3 regions of the Enterobacter pseudoroggenkampii genome follow, and region 2 is predicted to be linked to each of the others. Evidence: predicted binding sites of a transcription regulator. Region 2 holds the regulator's gene; each other region holds the start of a gene.
What was found. Region 2 encodes CRP, which controls carbon source genes, mostly activating them, when cyclic AMP is high. Its sites were predicted from a motif close to ATGTGANNNNNNTCACAT; they were not measured.

Region 1 (4,964 bases), on a different contig from region 2:
GCTACCATCAGTTGTGAAAGTATCACCAAGCACATCTCCCAAGAGGGTAACGTTACTTTTTTCATAAGTTAATGAAGTCGAGCTACGCAGTTTCTTACTTACAGTTGTTGGGATTTTTTTGCTGCGGAATAAAAGGCGGCCTGAATACTCAGCAAATAATCATCAATGTCTTTTTGTTCTAATTTCTTCATTTTATGCACTATGTCCAATAGTAGGGCTGGCTCCATCTTGGACGATTTTACAAGAGAAATGAACATAGTGAGACGGGAAGATATAAACCTTGCTCTGCTGGCTGAATCGCAACCCAGAGACATGCGAAAAAAGCCACCTGAAGGTAGTCGGAAATGAAGGCAGTAGCGGTTGCCACGCTTGAGGATATTCGGGATGGAACAGCCGTTGGTGTGCCTCGTTTGTATCACAGTCTGTGTCACATTTTCACCTATGAAGGCCTGAGACACACCAACGTATTGTTTTGAAATGAGTTGAAGCTGACCGATAAGCCGGGTTCTGTCGTTGGACAGTCATTCATCTAGGCCAGCAATCGCTCACTGGCTCAAGCAGCCTACCCGGGTTCAGTACGGGCCGTACCATGTGAACCCCTATTTGGCCTTGCTCCGGGTGGAGTTTACCGTGCCACGGACTGTTACCAGCCGCGCGGTGCGCTCTTACCGCACCCTTTCACCCTTACCTGATCCCGCTTGCGCGGGCCATCGGCGGTTTGCTCTCTGTTGCACTGGTCGTGGGTTTCCCCCCCAGGCGTTACCTGGCACCCTGCCCTATGGAGCCCGGACTTTCCTCCCCTCCGCCCGTCTCCCCCGAAAGGGACGACGACGAAGCGGCGACTGTCTGGTCAGCTTCGGCGCGCAGTATAGAGGGTTTGCGCGCCGCTGTCACCCTCAGGTATGGGCAAGGCGTGATTAACGCGCCACTTCCACCTTCGCCAGTTTTTCGTAGTAGCATGCAATCGCGCTGTGATCGGCCGTGCCCAGGCCATCGGCACGCAGCGCCTGCATCATCTCCATGACCGCCGCGGTCAGCGGCAGCTGCGCGCCCACGCCGTGTGACGTATCCAGCGCGTTGGCCAGATCTTTGATATGCAGGTCGATGCGGAAACCGGGTTTGAAATTACGATCCATGACCATCGGCGCTTTGGCCTCCAGTACGGTACTGCCCGCCAGACCACCGCGAATGGCCTGGTAGACCAGGTCCGGGTTGACGCCCGCTTTGGTTGCCAGCGTCAGCGCTTCGGACATGGCGGCAATGTTCAGCGCCACAATCACCTGGTTTGCCAGCTTGGTCACGTTACCCGCCCCGATCTCCCCGGTGTGCACCACGGAGCCCGCCATTGCTTTCATCAGGTCGTAAAATCTCTCGAAAACCGCTTTATCACCGCCGACCATCACCGACAGCGTACCGTCTATCGCTTTCGGCTCACCGCCGCTGACCGGCGCGTCCAGCATATCGACGTCCTTCGCTTTTAACGCCTCGCTGATTTCACGACTTGCGAGCGGCGCAATAGAGCTCATATCAATCAGCACCAGGCCCGGCTTCGCGCCGTCGATAATGCCGTTTTCACCCAGCGCGACCTCTTTAACATGCGGTGAGTTTGGCAGCATGGTGATGATGACGTCGCACTGCTCGGCAATCGCTTTGGCGGTGGTGGCCGTTTCTGCGCCCGCCGCCATCACCTCCGCCACGGCCTGTGGATTATGATCGGATACCACCAGTGAGTAACCCGCTTTGATGAGGTTCTTACTCATTGGTTTACCCATGATCCCCAGGCCAATAAAGCCCACTTTCAGCGTCATAATCTGTTTCCTCAATGATGGTTATTTTTTAAAAGCGTCCGCTAATTTCTGCGTAGCCGAGCGGAAAACGCCGAGGTCGCTGCCGACGGCAACAAACGTGGCTCCCCACTCGAGATAGCGCCGGGCGTCCGCCTCAACCGGCGCCAGAATGCCGCACGGTTTGCCGTGTGCTTTGGCGCGGGCAAAGATGTGCTGGATCGCGCGCTGTACGTCAGGGTGGCTGGCGTTGCCCAGATGGCCAAAGGCGGCAGCCAGATCGCTTGGGCCGACGAAGACACCGTCCACGCCGTTTGTGGCGGCAATCGCGTCGACGTTATCAACGCCCTGCTGGCTCTCGATCTGAACCAGAATGGTGATGTTGCTGTTGGACTGCGCGAAATAGTCCGGCACGTTGCCAAACATATTGGCGCGGTGCGAAACGGAGACGCCGCGGATCCCTTCCGGGGGGTAGCGCGTTGACGCAACGGCCAGCGCCGCTTGTTCTTCCGTCTCCACAAACGGGATCAGAAAGTTGTAGAAGCCGATATCCAGCAGACGCTTGATAATCACCGGCTCGTTGGTGGGTACACGCACCACCGGGGCGCTGTGGCTGCCTTTCAGCGCCATCAGCTGCGGAATAAACGTGCTGATATCGTTCGGCGCATGTTCGCCGTCCAGCACCAGCCAGTCGAAACCGGCCAGGCCCAGCACTTCGGTGCTGATTGGGTTTGCCAGCGCGGACCAACAGCCAATCTGAATCTGGTGCGCCGCGAGGGCCGCTTTAAATTTATTCGGGAAGATCGCGTTATTCATCGTATTTACCTTTTTAATTCCGCAGCCTTTTTCAGCATCATTTTATTTATTCAGACACCCCGCCAGCATGATATTTATTATTCTGCCGTATTTTGGCGTGATAAAAACGTCATTCAGTATAAGACGCTATCCGCGACCGCACATTGTTTTAATGCTCAGGTATTACGGTATATTTTGATAAAAATTTTTGCATATGCACAAAGCACTGGGCGCTAATGCACAGAATCAAGGATTACGGGTTCTGAAGCGATCGGGATCACATTTTGCTATTCATTCTGCTGACATGCTTTATTTCTGAAAGCCGCGTATTAATTTCTACCATTAGAAAATTGGCTGAATTTATTATCAGACACTTTGCTGGAGAATAGTGAACAATGGCCGACATTGAAATTCGACAGGCATCGCCGACGGCGTTTTATATCAAAGTACACGACATCGATAATGTGGCGATTATTGTCAACGACAATGGCTTAAAAGCGGGCACTCGATTCCCGGACGGGCTGGAACTGATTGAGCATATTCCACAGGGACATAAAGTCGCCCTGGTGGATATCCCTGCTAATAGCGAAATCGTACGTTACGGTGAAGTCATCGGCTATGCCGTTCGCGCTATACCACAGGGTAGCTGGGTTGAGGAGTCGCTGGTGGCACTTCCAGAAGCGCCGCCGCTGAACACGCTTCCGCTGGCAACCCGCGTGCCGGAACCGCTTCCTCCGCTGGAGGGCTATACCTTCGAAGGCTACCGCAATGCGGACGGCAGCGTCGGCACCAAGAATCTGCTCGGTATTACCACCAGCGTGCACTGCGTGGCGGGCGTAGTGGATTACGTGGTGAAAATCATCGAACGCGATCTGCTGCCAAAATACCCGAACGTCGACGGCGTGGTGGGCCTGAACCACCTCTACGGCTGCGGCGTGGCGATTAACGCGCCCGCTGCCGTGGTGCCTATCCGGACCATCCACAATATCGCCCTCAACCCGAACTTTGGCGGCGAGGTGATGGTCATCGGCCTCGGCTGTGAAAAATTGCAGCCAGAACGCCTGCTGCAGGGGACCGAGGATGTTAAAGCCATCCCGGCAGACGAGGCCAGTATCGTGCGCCTGCAGGACGAACGCCACGTTGGTTTCCGCTCAATGGTCGATGACATTCTGCAGGTGGCAGAGCGACATCTGGACAAACTCAACCGCCGCCAGCGCGAAACGTGTCCGGCCTCGGAACTGGTCGTGGGCACCCAGTGCGGCGGCAGCGATGCCTTCTCCGGCGTGACGGCCAACCCGGCGGTAGGCTATGCGTCCGATCTGCTTGTTCGCTGCGGCGCCACGGTGATGTTCTCCGAGGTGACCGAAGTGCGTGACGCCATCCATCTGCTTACGCCACGCGCCGTTAATGAAGAGGTCGGCAAGCGCCTGCTTGAGGAGATGGCCTGGTACGATAGCTATCTCGATATGGGCAAAACCGACCGCAGCGCCAACCCGTCTCCGGGGAACAAAAAAGGCGGCCTGGCGAACGTGGTGGAAAAAGCCCTTGGCTCCATTGCCAAATCCGGTCAGAGCGCCATTGCAGAAGTGCTCTCCCCGGGCCAGCGCCCGACGAAACGCGGCCTGATTTACGCGGCAACGCCGGCCAGCGATTTTGTCTGCGGCACGCAGCAGGTGGCATCCGGCATTACGGTACAGGTCTTTACCACCGGGCGCGGCACGCCGTACGGCCTGATGGCGGTGCCGGTGATTAAGATGGCGACCCGCACCGAGCTGGCAAACCGCTGGTATGACTTAATGGATATCAACGCGGGCACTATCGCCACCGGAGAAGAGAGTATTGAGGACGTGGGCTGGAAACTGTTCCACTTCATTCTGGATGTCGCCAGCGGACGGAAGAAAACCTTTTCGGATCAGTGGGGATTGCATAATCAGCTGGCGGTGTTTAACCCGGCACCGGTGACGTGACTTCCCGTCACCCAGCCCTCTCCCCCCAGGGGAGAGGGTAAAAAACCTTAAACCAACACCACCTCAATCCCGCTTTTTCGCAGCCCTTCCAGGCTCTCCGCCGGAATGCCTTCATCGACAATAATCATATCAATCCGTTGTGTATCAATGATTTTATGCAGGCTCGAGCGGTTAAATTTGCTGGAGTCCGTCACCACAATAATGCGTTCTGCCACCTCGCACATTTTGCGATTCAGACGGGCTTCGTCTTCGTTGTGCGTGCTCACGCCGCGGTCGAGATCGATGGCGTCAACGCCCAGGAACAGCAGGTCAAAATGGTAATTCTGTAGCGACTGTTCTGCCTGGTCACCGTAGAAAGATTGCGACTGACGGCGCAAATGTCCACCGGTCATCAGCAGTTCCACCCCTTCCGCTTCCA
Region 2 (4,964 bases):
GTTCGACGACCTGATCACCGCGAAAATCCACGGCTTCGCCGATGCGATTGACTATTATCGTCAGTGCAGCGCCATGCCGCTGCTCAGCAAGATCACGCAGCCGACGCTGATCATTCATGCCAAAGATGACCCGTTTATGGATCATCACTCGATCCCCGCTCAGGAATTCCTGCCCGACAACGTTCACTATCAGTTGACCGAGCACGGCGGCCACGTCGGGTTTATCGGCGGTACGCTGCGCCGCCCGAAAATGTGGCTTGAGACGCGTATTCCTGACTGGCTAACCCCTTATCTGGACGGTGCAAAATGATTATTCCCTGGCAGGATCTGGCTCCCGAAACACTCGATAATCTGATTGAAAGCTTTGTATTACGCGAAGGCACCGATTATGGTGAACAGGAACGCTCGCTTGAGCAAAAGGTCAACGATGTTAAGCGCCAGCTGAAAAGCGGCGACGTGGTGCTGGTGTGGTCAGAACTGCATGAGACGGTCAATATCATGCCCCGCAACGCGTTTCACGGCTGATCTTCCACCCTTTTCAGTCAGGGAGTTGCTATGTCTGCCAGACATCCGGTTATTGCCGTTACGGGGTCGAGTGGTGCGGGAACCACCACCACCAGCCTCGCCTTTCGCAAGATTTTCGCCCAGCTGAATCTTCGTGCGGCGGAGGTCGAAGGCGACAGCTTTCACCGCTACACGCGTCCGGAGATGGATATGGCCATCCGTAAAGCGCGCGATCTGGGTAAACACATCAGCTATTTCGGCCCGGAAGCCAATGACTTCGGCCTGCTGGAACAAACCTTTATAGAGTACGGTCAGAGCGGCAAAGGGCAGTCCCGCAAGTATCTGCATACCTATGATGAAGCCGTTCCCTGGAATCAGGTGCCGGGGACGTTCACCCCGTGGCAACCGCTGCCGGAACCCACCGACGTACTGTTTTACGAAGGATTGCACGGTGGCGTGGTCACCCCTCAACACGACGTGGCGCGCCACGTGGACCTGCTGGTCGGCGTGGTCCCTATCGTTAACCTGGAGTGGATCCAGAAGCTGACGCGCGACATGAGCGAGCGCGGCCATTCACGAGAGGCGGTGATGGACTCGGTGGTGCGCTCCATGGAAGATTACATCAACTTCCTGACGCCGCAGTTCTCCCGCACCCATATCAACTTCCAGCGCGTGCCGACGGTGGATACCTCCAACCCGTTTGCGGCCAAAAGCATCCCGTCTCTGGATGAGAGCTTTGTGGTGATCCATTTCCGCAATCTCGAAGGCATTGATTACCCCTGGCTACTGGCCATGCTGCAGGGCTCGTTTATTTCGCACATGAATACGTTAGTCGTGCCGGGCGGAAAAATGGGGCTGGCGATGGAGCTCATCATGACGCCGCTGGTGGAGCGACTGATGGAAGGGAAGCAGATTGCGTGAACATGTTCCCTCTCCCTGTGGGAGAGGGTTAGGGTGAGGGCATCAACACGCACGATGCCCCAATAATTAAGCCTCGATCACTTCATACGAATGCGTGATTTTTACCGCTTTCTCCAGCATTAACGCCACAGAGCAGTACTTCTCCGCAGACAGATCCACCGCACGCGAGACCGCTGCGTCCTTCAACTCTTTACCGGTGACCACAAAGTGCAGATTAATATGGGTGAACAGGCGTGGCGCCTCTTCGCGACGTTCTGACGTGAGTTTAACCTCACAATCCGTCACGTCATGACGACCTTTTTGCAGAATCGACACCACGTCAATGGCGCTGCATCCCCCTGCCGCCATCAGCACCATTTCCATTGGGCTTGGCGCTTTATCGCCGGAGTTACCGTCCATCAAAATCTGGTGTCCTGACGCGGACTCGCCCAGGAACGTTAAACCTTCAACCCATTTCACGCGCGCTTGCATATTCTTAAACTCCAACGTTGCATTTTTGGTGACAGATTACGCGTGCGTTACATTTCTCGCAATGGAAGGCGACCTGCATCATGCTGAAGCGAGACACCAGGAGACACGCGGCGAAAGCTATGCTAAAACACTCTGGATGCTACAGTAATACATTGACGTTACACATGTATGCAGAGGACATCAAACTTTACTGGCTGCGAAACGTTACGGTAGCCGACTTCCCAGGGTATGGGTAAGAATTCGATTGCAACCCCAGAGTCCGGATGCATCTGATGACTCTGGTGACAGCTTATAACAGAGGATAACAGCGCATGGTGCTTGGCAAACCGCAAACAGACCCGACTCTCGAATGGTTCTTGTCTCATTGCCACATTCATAAGTACCCATCAAAGAGCACGCTGATTCACCAGGGTGAAAAAGCGGAAACGTTGTATTACATCGTTAAAGGCTCGGTGGCAGTGCTGATCAAAGATGAAGAAGGGAAAGAGATGATCCTTTCTTATCTGAACCAGGGCGATTTCATCGGTGAACTGGGCCTGTTTGAAGAGGGCCAGGAACGTAGCGCCTGGGTTCGTGCAAAGACAGCATGTGAAGTGGCTGAAATTTCTTACAAGAAGTTCCGTCAGCTGATTCAGGTTAACCCTGACATCCTGATGCGTCTTTCTTCCCAGATGGCGCGCCGTCTGCAGGTCACCTCAGAGAAAGTGGGCAACCTCGCCTTCCTGGACGTGACTGGCCGTATCGCACAGACCCTGCTGAACCTGGCGAAACAGCCAGACGCTATGACCCACCCGGACGGCATGCAAATTAAAATTACCCGTCAGGAAATTGGTCAGATCGTCGGTTGCTCTCGTGAAACGGTGGGTCGTATCCTGAAAATGCTGGAAGATCAAAACCTGATCTCTGCCCACGGTAAAACCATCGTGGTTTACGGAACGCGTTAATTCCGCTTAAACGGCGTGCCATCGCAAGGTGTCACGCCGTTTTTGTCTCTACTCCCCATGTGGCGCAGGCTGATCTATCACCCGGAAGTTAACTACGCACTGCGACAAACGCTGGTGTTGTGTCTTCCCGTGGCTATAGGCCTGATCCTCGGACATCTTCAGCAAGGTCTGCTGTTTTCCCTCGTGCCTGCCTGCTGCAACATCGCCGGTCTGGACACGCCGCATAAGCGCTTTTTCAAACGCCTGATTATCGGCGGCTGCCTGTTTGCGGGCTGTAGCCTCGCCGTACAGCTTTTACTGGCTCGGGATATCCCGCTGCCGCTGATCCTGACTGTGCTGGCGATGACCCTCGGCGTCACGGCGGAAATCAGTTCGCTGCACGCCCGCTTGCTTCCCGCGTCGCTGATTGCGGCCATTTTCACGCTGAGCCTCGCCGGGAATATGCCGGTGTGGGAGCCGCTGCTGATCTACGCCCTGGGGACATTATGGTACGGCCTGTTTAACTGGTTCTGGTTCTGGCTGTGGCGGGAGCAGCCGCTGCGTGAATCCCTGAGCCTGCTCTATGTGCAGCTTGCGGATTACTGCGAAGCCAAATACACCCTGCTGACCCAGCATACCGATCCGGAAAAATCCTTACCGCCCCTGCTGACGCGCCAGCAGAAGGTGGTGGATCTGATAAGCCAGTGCTATCAGCAGCTGCATATGCTCGCCGCCAACAAGAACCACGAGTACAAACGGCTGCTGCGCACCTTCCAGGTCGGGCTGGATCTGCAGGAGCATATCTCCGTGAGCCTGCACCACCCGCAGGAGGTACAAAAGCTGGTCGAGCGCAGTCACGCCGAAGCGGTGATCCGCTGGAACGCGCAGACGGTGTCCGCACGCCTGCGCGTGCTGGCCGATGATATTCTCTATCACCGCTACCCGACGCGCTTTAACATGGATAAGCAGCTGGGCGCGCTGGAGAAAATCGCTCGTCAGCATCCGGATAACCCGGTCGGCCAGTTTGCCGCCTGGCACTTCAGCCGTATCGCCCGCGTGTTGCGCACGCAGCGCCCGCTCTATCCGCGCGACCTGATGGCGGATAAGCAGAAACGGCTGCCGCTATTGCCCGCGCTCAAAAGCTATCTTTCTCTTAAATCGTCCGCCCTGCGCAACGCCGCACGTATTAGCGTGATGCTCAGTACCGCCAGCCTGATGGGCATGGCGCTGCATCTGCCGAAACCCTACTGGATCTTAATGACCGTGCTGTTTGTCACCCAGAACGGCTATGGCGCCACGCGGGTGCGTATTCTGCATCGGGCTGGCGGAACGATGGCCGGGCTGATCATCGCGGGCGTGACGCTGCACTTCCACGTGCCGGAAGGCTATACTCTGGCAGGAATGCTGGCGGTTACGCTGGTGAGCTACCTGATTATCCGCAAAAACTACGGCTGGGCGATGGTGGGCTTTACGGTGACGGCGGTATATACCCTGCAGCTGCTCACGCTCAATGGCGAACAGTTTATTGTCGCCAGGCTGATTGATACCCTGATCGGCTGTCTGATTGCCTTTGGCGGCATGGTCTGGCTGTGGCCGCAGTGGCAAAGTGGACTGCTGCGCCAGAACGCCCACGACGCGCTGGAAGCCGACCAGCAGGCCATTCGCCTGATCCTGAGCGACGACCCGCAGCCGTCGCCGCTGGCGTATCAGCGCATGAAGGTCAACCAGGCGCACAACGCCCTGTTTAACTCGCTCAACCAGGCAATGCAGGAGCCGGGCTTTAACTCGCACTATCTGGCAGATATGAAGCTGTGGGTGACGCACAGCCAGTTTATCGTCGAGCACATTAACGCCATGACCACGCTGGCGCGCGAGCACACGATGCTGACACCGGATCTGGCGCAGCGCTATTTGCAGTCGTGTGAAATTGCGTTGCAGCGGTGTCAGCAGCGTCTGGAGTATGACTCGCCGGGTGAGTCGGGAGATTCGAACATTCTGGAAGCGCCGGAAACGTTAACCCACGGGCCAATGAGCACCCTGGAGCAGCATTTGCAGCGCGTACTGGGGCATCTGAACACCATGCACACCATTTCGTCGGTGGCATGGCGTCAGCGTCCGCATCACGGGATTTGGCTAACCCGCAGG
Region 3 (4,964 bases), on a different contig from region 2:
ACGGCACAAAGGTCGGGCGTAACGATCCGTGTCCTTGCGGCAGCGGGAAGAAGTTTAAGAGCTGCTGTTTGCACTGATAAAAAAGGGGCTGATGACAGCCCCTTTTTTATTTAACCCACTTCCGGCAGCATCCCGGCTGCAATCAACACCTGCACCAGAATAATCACCACCCCGCAGCCAAACACAACGCACAGCAGCGGTTTTCCGCCCGCCACGCGATACCCTTGCTGAGGATGCTGCTGACGGCTTTTCCATGCCAGCAGGGAAGGGAGGAGGAGGGCAAGGATCGAGAGCGCTACCCCTGCGTACCCCAGCGCCATCACAAATCCGCGCGGATAAAACAGCGCGAACGCCAGCGGCGGCAGGAAGGTAATTGCGCCCGTCTGTAACCGTCCGGCCGCGGTATTGCGGCGCTGGAACAGGTCGGCCAGATAATCAAACAGGCCGAGCGCCACGCCCAGGAACGAAGTTGCCAGCGCCAGGTCGGCAAACAGGTGTACCGCCAGCTCCACGTGTGGGGAGGTGACGACCTCGCGCAGTGCCAGCAGAAAACCGTTCAGGCCAGCGTGTTGCGCCATCAGCCCAATAAAGGTTGAAGAGTCAATGCTGCCCAGCGTCACCAGCTGCCAGAAAATATAGGCAATCAGCGGGATCGCGCTGCCGATAACAAAGACGCGGCGCAGTTTTCGGATATCGCCGTTCATATAGCTGACGATGCTCGGCACGCTGCCGTGGAAGCCAAACGAGGTGAAAATGACCGGGATCGCGGAGAGCGCCAGCCCTTTTTCCAGCGGCAGCGTCAGCAGGTTAACCTTGTGCACGTGCGGCGCCAGCAGCACCAGCATGACAATCAGGAAGAGAATTTTAGCGCTGAACAGAAAACGGTTAAACAGATCGACCAGCGATGTGCCCACGCAGACCACGCCGCCGCCGATGAGCGCAAAGAAGATGGCGCCCGTCGCAGGGGTAATGTCAGAGCCAAACCAGTCGTTGACGCTGGAGGCGATGAGCTCACCGGCACCGCTGATATAGGCGGCGGTCAGGGCGTACATCAGGAACATCATGCTAAAGCCGGTTATCCACTGGCCGTAGCGTCCGAGATAGCGCGCCGCAAGCGAACCCAGACCGGTGTCGGCGGGTACGTGCTGGTAAACCTCAAGCAGCAACAGTGCGGTGTAACACATCAGCGCCCAGAGCGTTCCCAGCAGCAGCAGGGTCATGCCAAATCCCACGCCCGCGGCTGCCAGGGGCATTGCCAGCATTCCTGCGCCAATTGTCGTTCCGGCGACGATAAAAATACTTCCCAGAGTTCTGTTTTTCACGCTTTCCTCTACAACGCTTCTTAACCGCGACAAAATCTGCGGCGCAGAGTAAGGGAAAAGCCGTTACTCGTCAAATCACCGTTACAAGTGGTGTAAAAAATTTTTTACGTATTAATGACCCAGGCCTGTGCCTACCTCATAAGGGCAATACTGCTGCGCGACATTCCGGCGTAACGTAAACAATAAATACAAATTATCAAATTAAGTGAGGGTCTTATGGCAGGGGAGAATCCCTTTACCGCGGCATGGAGCCGGGGAGGTAACCTGTTGTGCCATGGTCACTGGATAATCAGCTGGCAGAATCAGCCCCTGAACCTTCCCGAGTCCCGTCGCGAAAAGGATATGGGCACCTGGGCAATCTATTCGGTTATTGATCCTGAAGATGAAACCTTTGCACAAGGCTTACAGGAAGATGAGTGGATCATCGAGAATGTCGACTGGTTAACGGATCTGTTTTTCGAGGTGGGTATTCCGCTGGAGACGTCCAGCTACCGCTATTTTTACCAGGCCGTGAATCCCCATGACTGGCGTTGCACCAGCTGTGCGGGGTGTATGTAAATTAACGCGGTGCCGGAAACCGGCACCGCGCTGAAATTAATTCTGCGTATCAAGAGTGGAGAGTTCTTTATCGATAAAGTAAAGACCTTCGCCGGATTTCCCGACCAGAGATAATTTATCCAGCACGGATTTAAACAGCTTCTCTTCTTCGTGTTGCTCAGCGACGTACCACTGCAGGAAATTAAAGGTTGGATAATCCTGGCTGGTCATCGCGGCATGAACCAGTTCGTTAATTTTCTGCGTGATAAGCTGCTCGTGCTCGTAGGTGGCGCGGAACAGTTCATCAAGAGAATTATACTCAGCGAACGGTGATGCCACGGTTTCAATGCGCGGCAGGCTGCCCGTATCTGTCAGATAATCAAACAGACGCTGCATGTGGGTCATCTCTTCCTGAGCGTGACGACGCAGAAACGCGGCAGCGCCCTCGAAACTGTGGTAGCTGCACCAGGCGCTCATCTGCTGGTAGAGCAGGGATGAAAAAAGCTCAAGGTTCATTTGTGCGTTGAGCTTGTCGATCATTTCAGTTTTCAGCATGGTGACGCTCCGGATTATTATTTCTGGTTCACAATGAGCGACACTATAATTTGTTATTTAATTATTTGCAAAACGTAAAATCTTTATTTTATTTATTTAAAATACGAATGGGAATAAAACGCATTGGCGATTTTTATAACTTATTAATGAGAATTATTTTTGTTCGTAATGAAATAAACTGCCAGCATGCGCTGGCAGCTTCGATTAATACCACGGATTAGTTGACTTAGGATTAACGGCGTAACCCATACATTTATACTGGATGGTCACGCTCTCGTTCAGGCACAAAGAGCCGCTGGTCAGAGTGCAGGTTTTAATGGGCTGACCATAGGCTGAGGCAGTGGCATAACCCATGCTCTGACACGCTTTTGCCGCCGTGCCGTTATTCACATACTCATCGGAATACGCATTTTGCAGCGCAGCCTGGCCGTAGTCGAGGCGGACGATGCCGTTCGGCGCGTCGAGGCTGCTGACTTCAGCCTGGCGGTTAATGGTACATCCCGCGAGCAGCAGGATTGTACCGGCTACAATGACTCTTTTCATGATTCGCTCTGAGTGGATGGAAATACGTTATCGTACCCGCAGATGCCCGCTGCAATGGCTGGAATAGCCGGACAATCTGCCCTCACTCTTCGCAACGGGTCGCGGTGAGCGCTTTCAGGCCATGCCCTGATATAAATGTGATGCGCATCACAAAAGTGTTGATTTTTGTGATGGTGGTCATATTATAGGCACGTTGATAATAAAGTTGTATAACAAGTTAATGGAGCATCATCGTGAAACTGCGCAAAATCCTGAAAAGTATGTGGGCCAATTACTGCCGCACCTTCAAAGACGTGCCGCCGGGCGCCATGTTCTGATAAAAAAACCTGCTTCGGCGGGTTTTTTTATACCTGCAGGCGATGAAGGGAGGATGCCAGGGGTGTGTTTTGCTACTATGGCGGCCTTTAAATAAGGAGAAAACCCCATGTCACAAAACCTGAGCGCCGATCAGGAACTGGTCTCTGACGTTGTCGCCTGTCAGCTGGTTATCAAACAAATCCTTGATGTTCTTGACGTGATTGCGCCGGTTGAAGTGCGCGAGAAGATGTCTACGCAGCTGAAAAACATCGATTTCGCCAGCCATCCCGCTGCCGCCGATCCGGTTACGCTTCGTGCGATCCAGAAAGCCATCGCGCTGATTGAACTGCGATTCACGCCGCAGGGTGAATCCCACTAAAACCGGGAAATGGGCGACGGCATGTGTCGCCCCTTGATACTGTCAGAAGAACGTCTGGACCAGCAGGTAGCTCGCCGCGCACGCGCAGCTTACCCCAATCAGCCCAGGCAGAATAAAGCTGTGGTTGATGATAAATTTGCCGATGCGGGTGGTGCCTGAACGGTCAAAGCCGATGCAGGCCAAATCACTTGGGTAGGTCGGCAGGACGAAATAGCCGTATGACGCAGGGAAAAAGGCGATCAGCATTTTCGGGTCGATGCCGAGCATGAGGCCCATAGGCGCAACGGCCGTCAGCGCAGCCGCCTGGCTGTTCACCAGTTTTGACACCAGAAACAGCACAATAGCATACGTCCACGGGTGGCTTTTCACGACGCCTTCCAGCGCCAGCTTTAACTCGTCGAGATGCGCCTGGAAAAAGGTATCGCTCATCCACGCCACGCCGAACACCGAGAAGATCGCGACCATACCGGCCTTAAACACCGCGCCGTTGGAAATCGCCGACGCGTTGACCTTACAGGCCATTAGCATCACGGCCCCTGCAATTAACATCATCATCTGAATAACAAGGTTCATCGACAGCGCCGTCATTTTGCCTTTCAGCTCAAAGGCGGGGCGCAGCTCAGGGAACGCACCCAGCAAAACGACCACGGCAATACCGGCAAAGAAAATCCACGTGGACCAGTAGGCCTGTTTAGGGAAACGCTGATTCATTAACGTCTCCGTTCCACCGTAGATAAACTCGCGCTGCTTAGGATCTTTCAGCTTTTCCTGAAACTCCATGTCATCCGCCAAATCTTTTCCGCGGCGTAAACTCCACAGGGCAGCAATAGCTACGCCGAAAAGTGAAGCGGGAACCGACACGGCGAGAATTTCCAGGATCCCCCACGCGTGGCCGATACCATGCTGGGCCGCCAGGATAGACACCAGCGACACCACGGCAACGGACACGGGGGAGGCGGTAATCGCCATCTGCGACGCGACCGATGCCACGGCCATGGGGCGCTCGGGGCGGATCCCTTTTTTCAGGGCGATATCCGCAATGATGGGGAACATGGTATAGACCACATGCCCGGTGCCGCACAGAAAGGTCAGCATCCAGGTGGTGAATGGGGCGAGCAGGGTGATGTGCTGTGGGTGTTTGCGCAGCAGACGTTCAGCAAACTGCATCATGACGTTGAGGCCACCCGCAGTCTGCAGCGTAGCGGCACAACCAATCACCGCGAGGATGGTCAGCATAACGTCTACCGGCGGCTTACCCGGTTGCAGACCAAAGACAAAACATAAAATAAAAAGACCAATACCGCTAATTAACCCGAGCCCCATACCGCCGA

Region 1: the regulator CRP is predicted to act here: its motif matches at 2,845-2,862, upstream of garD (galactarate dehydratase).
Region 3: the regulator CRP is predicted to act here: its motif matches at 3,093-3,110, upstream of azuC (stress response protein AzuC).

What each region holds. Positions count from the first base shown of each region.
Region 1 covers NZ_JAPMLV010000006.1:64,597-69,560, forward strand. Annotated here, with positions in the region: gene OTG14_RS19830 (hypothetical protein) at 1-35, opposite strand, end outside; RNA gene rnpB (RNase P RNA component class A) at 481-858, opposite strand; gene garR (2-hydroxy-3-oxopropionate reductase) at 918-1,808, opposite strand; gene garL (2-dehydro-3-deoxyglucarate aldolase) at 1,830-2,600, opposite strand; gene garD (galactarate dehydratase) at 2,975-4,546, shown strand; gene OTG14_RS19855 (DeoR family transcriptional regulator) at 4,594-4,964, opposite strand, start outside.
Region 2 covers NZ_JAPMLV010000007.1:136,753-141,716, reverse strand. Annotated here, with positions in the region: gene OTG14_RS21165 (hydrolase) at 1-310, shown strand, start outside; gene OTG14_RS21160 (YheU family protein) at 307-525, shown strand; gene OTG14_RS21155 (phosphoribulokinase) at 556-1,425, shown strand; gene OTG14_RS21150 (OsmC family protein) at 1,492-1,896, opposite strand; gene crp (cAMP-activated global transcriptional regulator CRP) at 2,208-2,840, shown strand; gene OTG14_RS21140 (YccS/YhfK family putative transporter) at 2,898-4,964, shown strand, end outside.
Region 3 covers NZ_JAPMLV010000001.1:2,084,872-2,089,835, reverse strand. Annotated here, with positions in the region: gene OTG14_RS10265 (YecA/YgfB family protein) at 1-77, shown strand, start outside; gene tyrP (tyrosine transporter TyrP) at 111-1,322, opposite strand; gene OTG14_RS10255 (hypothetical protein) at 1,539-1,880, shown strand; gene ftnA (non-heme ferritin) at 1,917-2,414, opposite strand; gene yecR (YecR family lipoprotein) at 2,619-2,957, opposite strand; gene azuC (stress response protein AzuC) at 3,191-3,274, shown strand; gene OTG14_RS10235 (DUF2766 family protein) at 3,382-3,633, shown strand; gene OTG14_RS10230 (anaerobic C4-dicarboxylate transporter) at 3,676-4,964, opposite strand, start outside.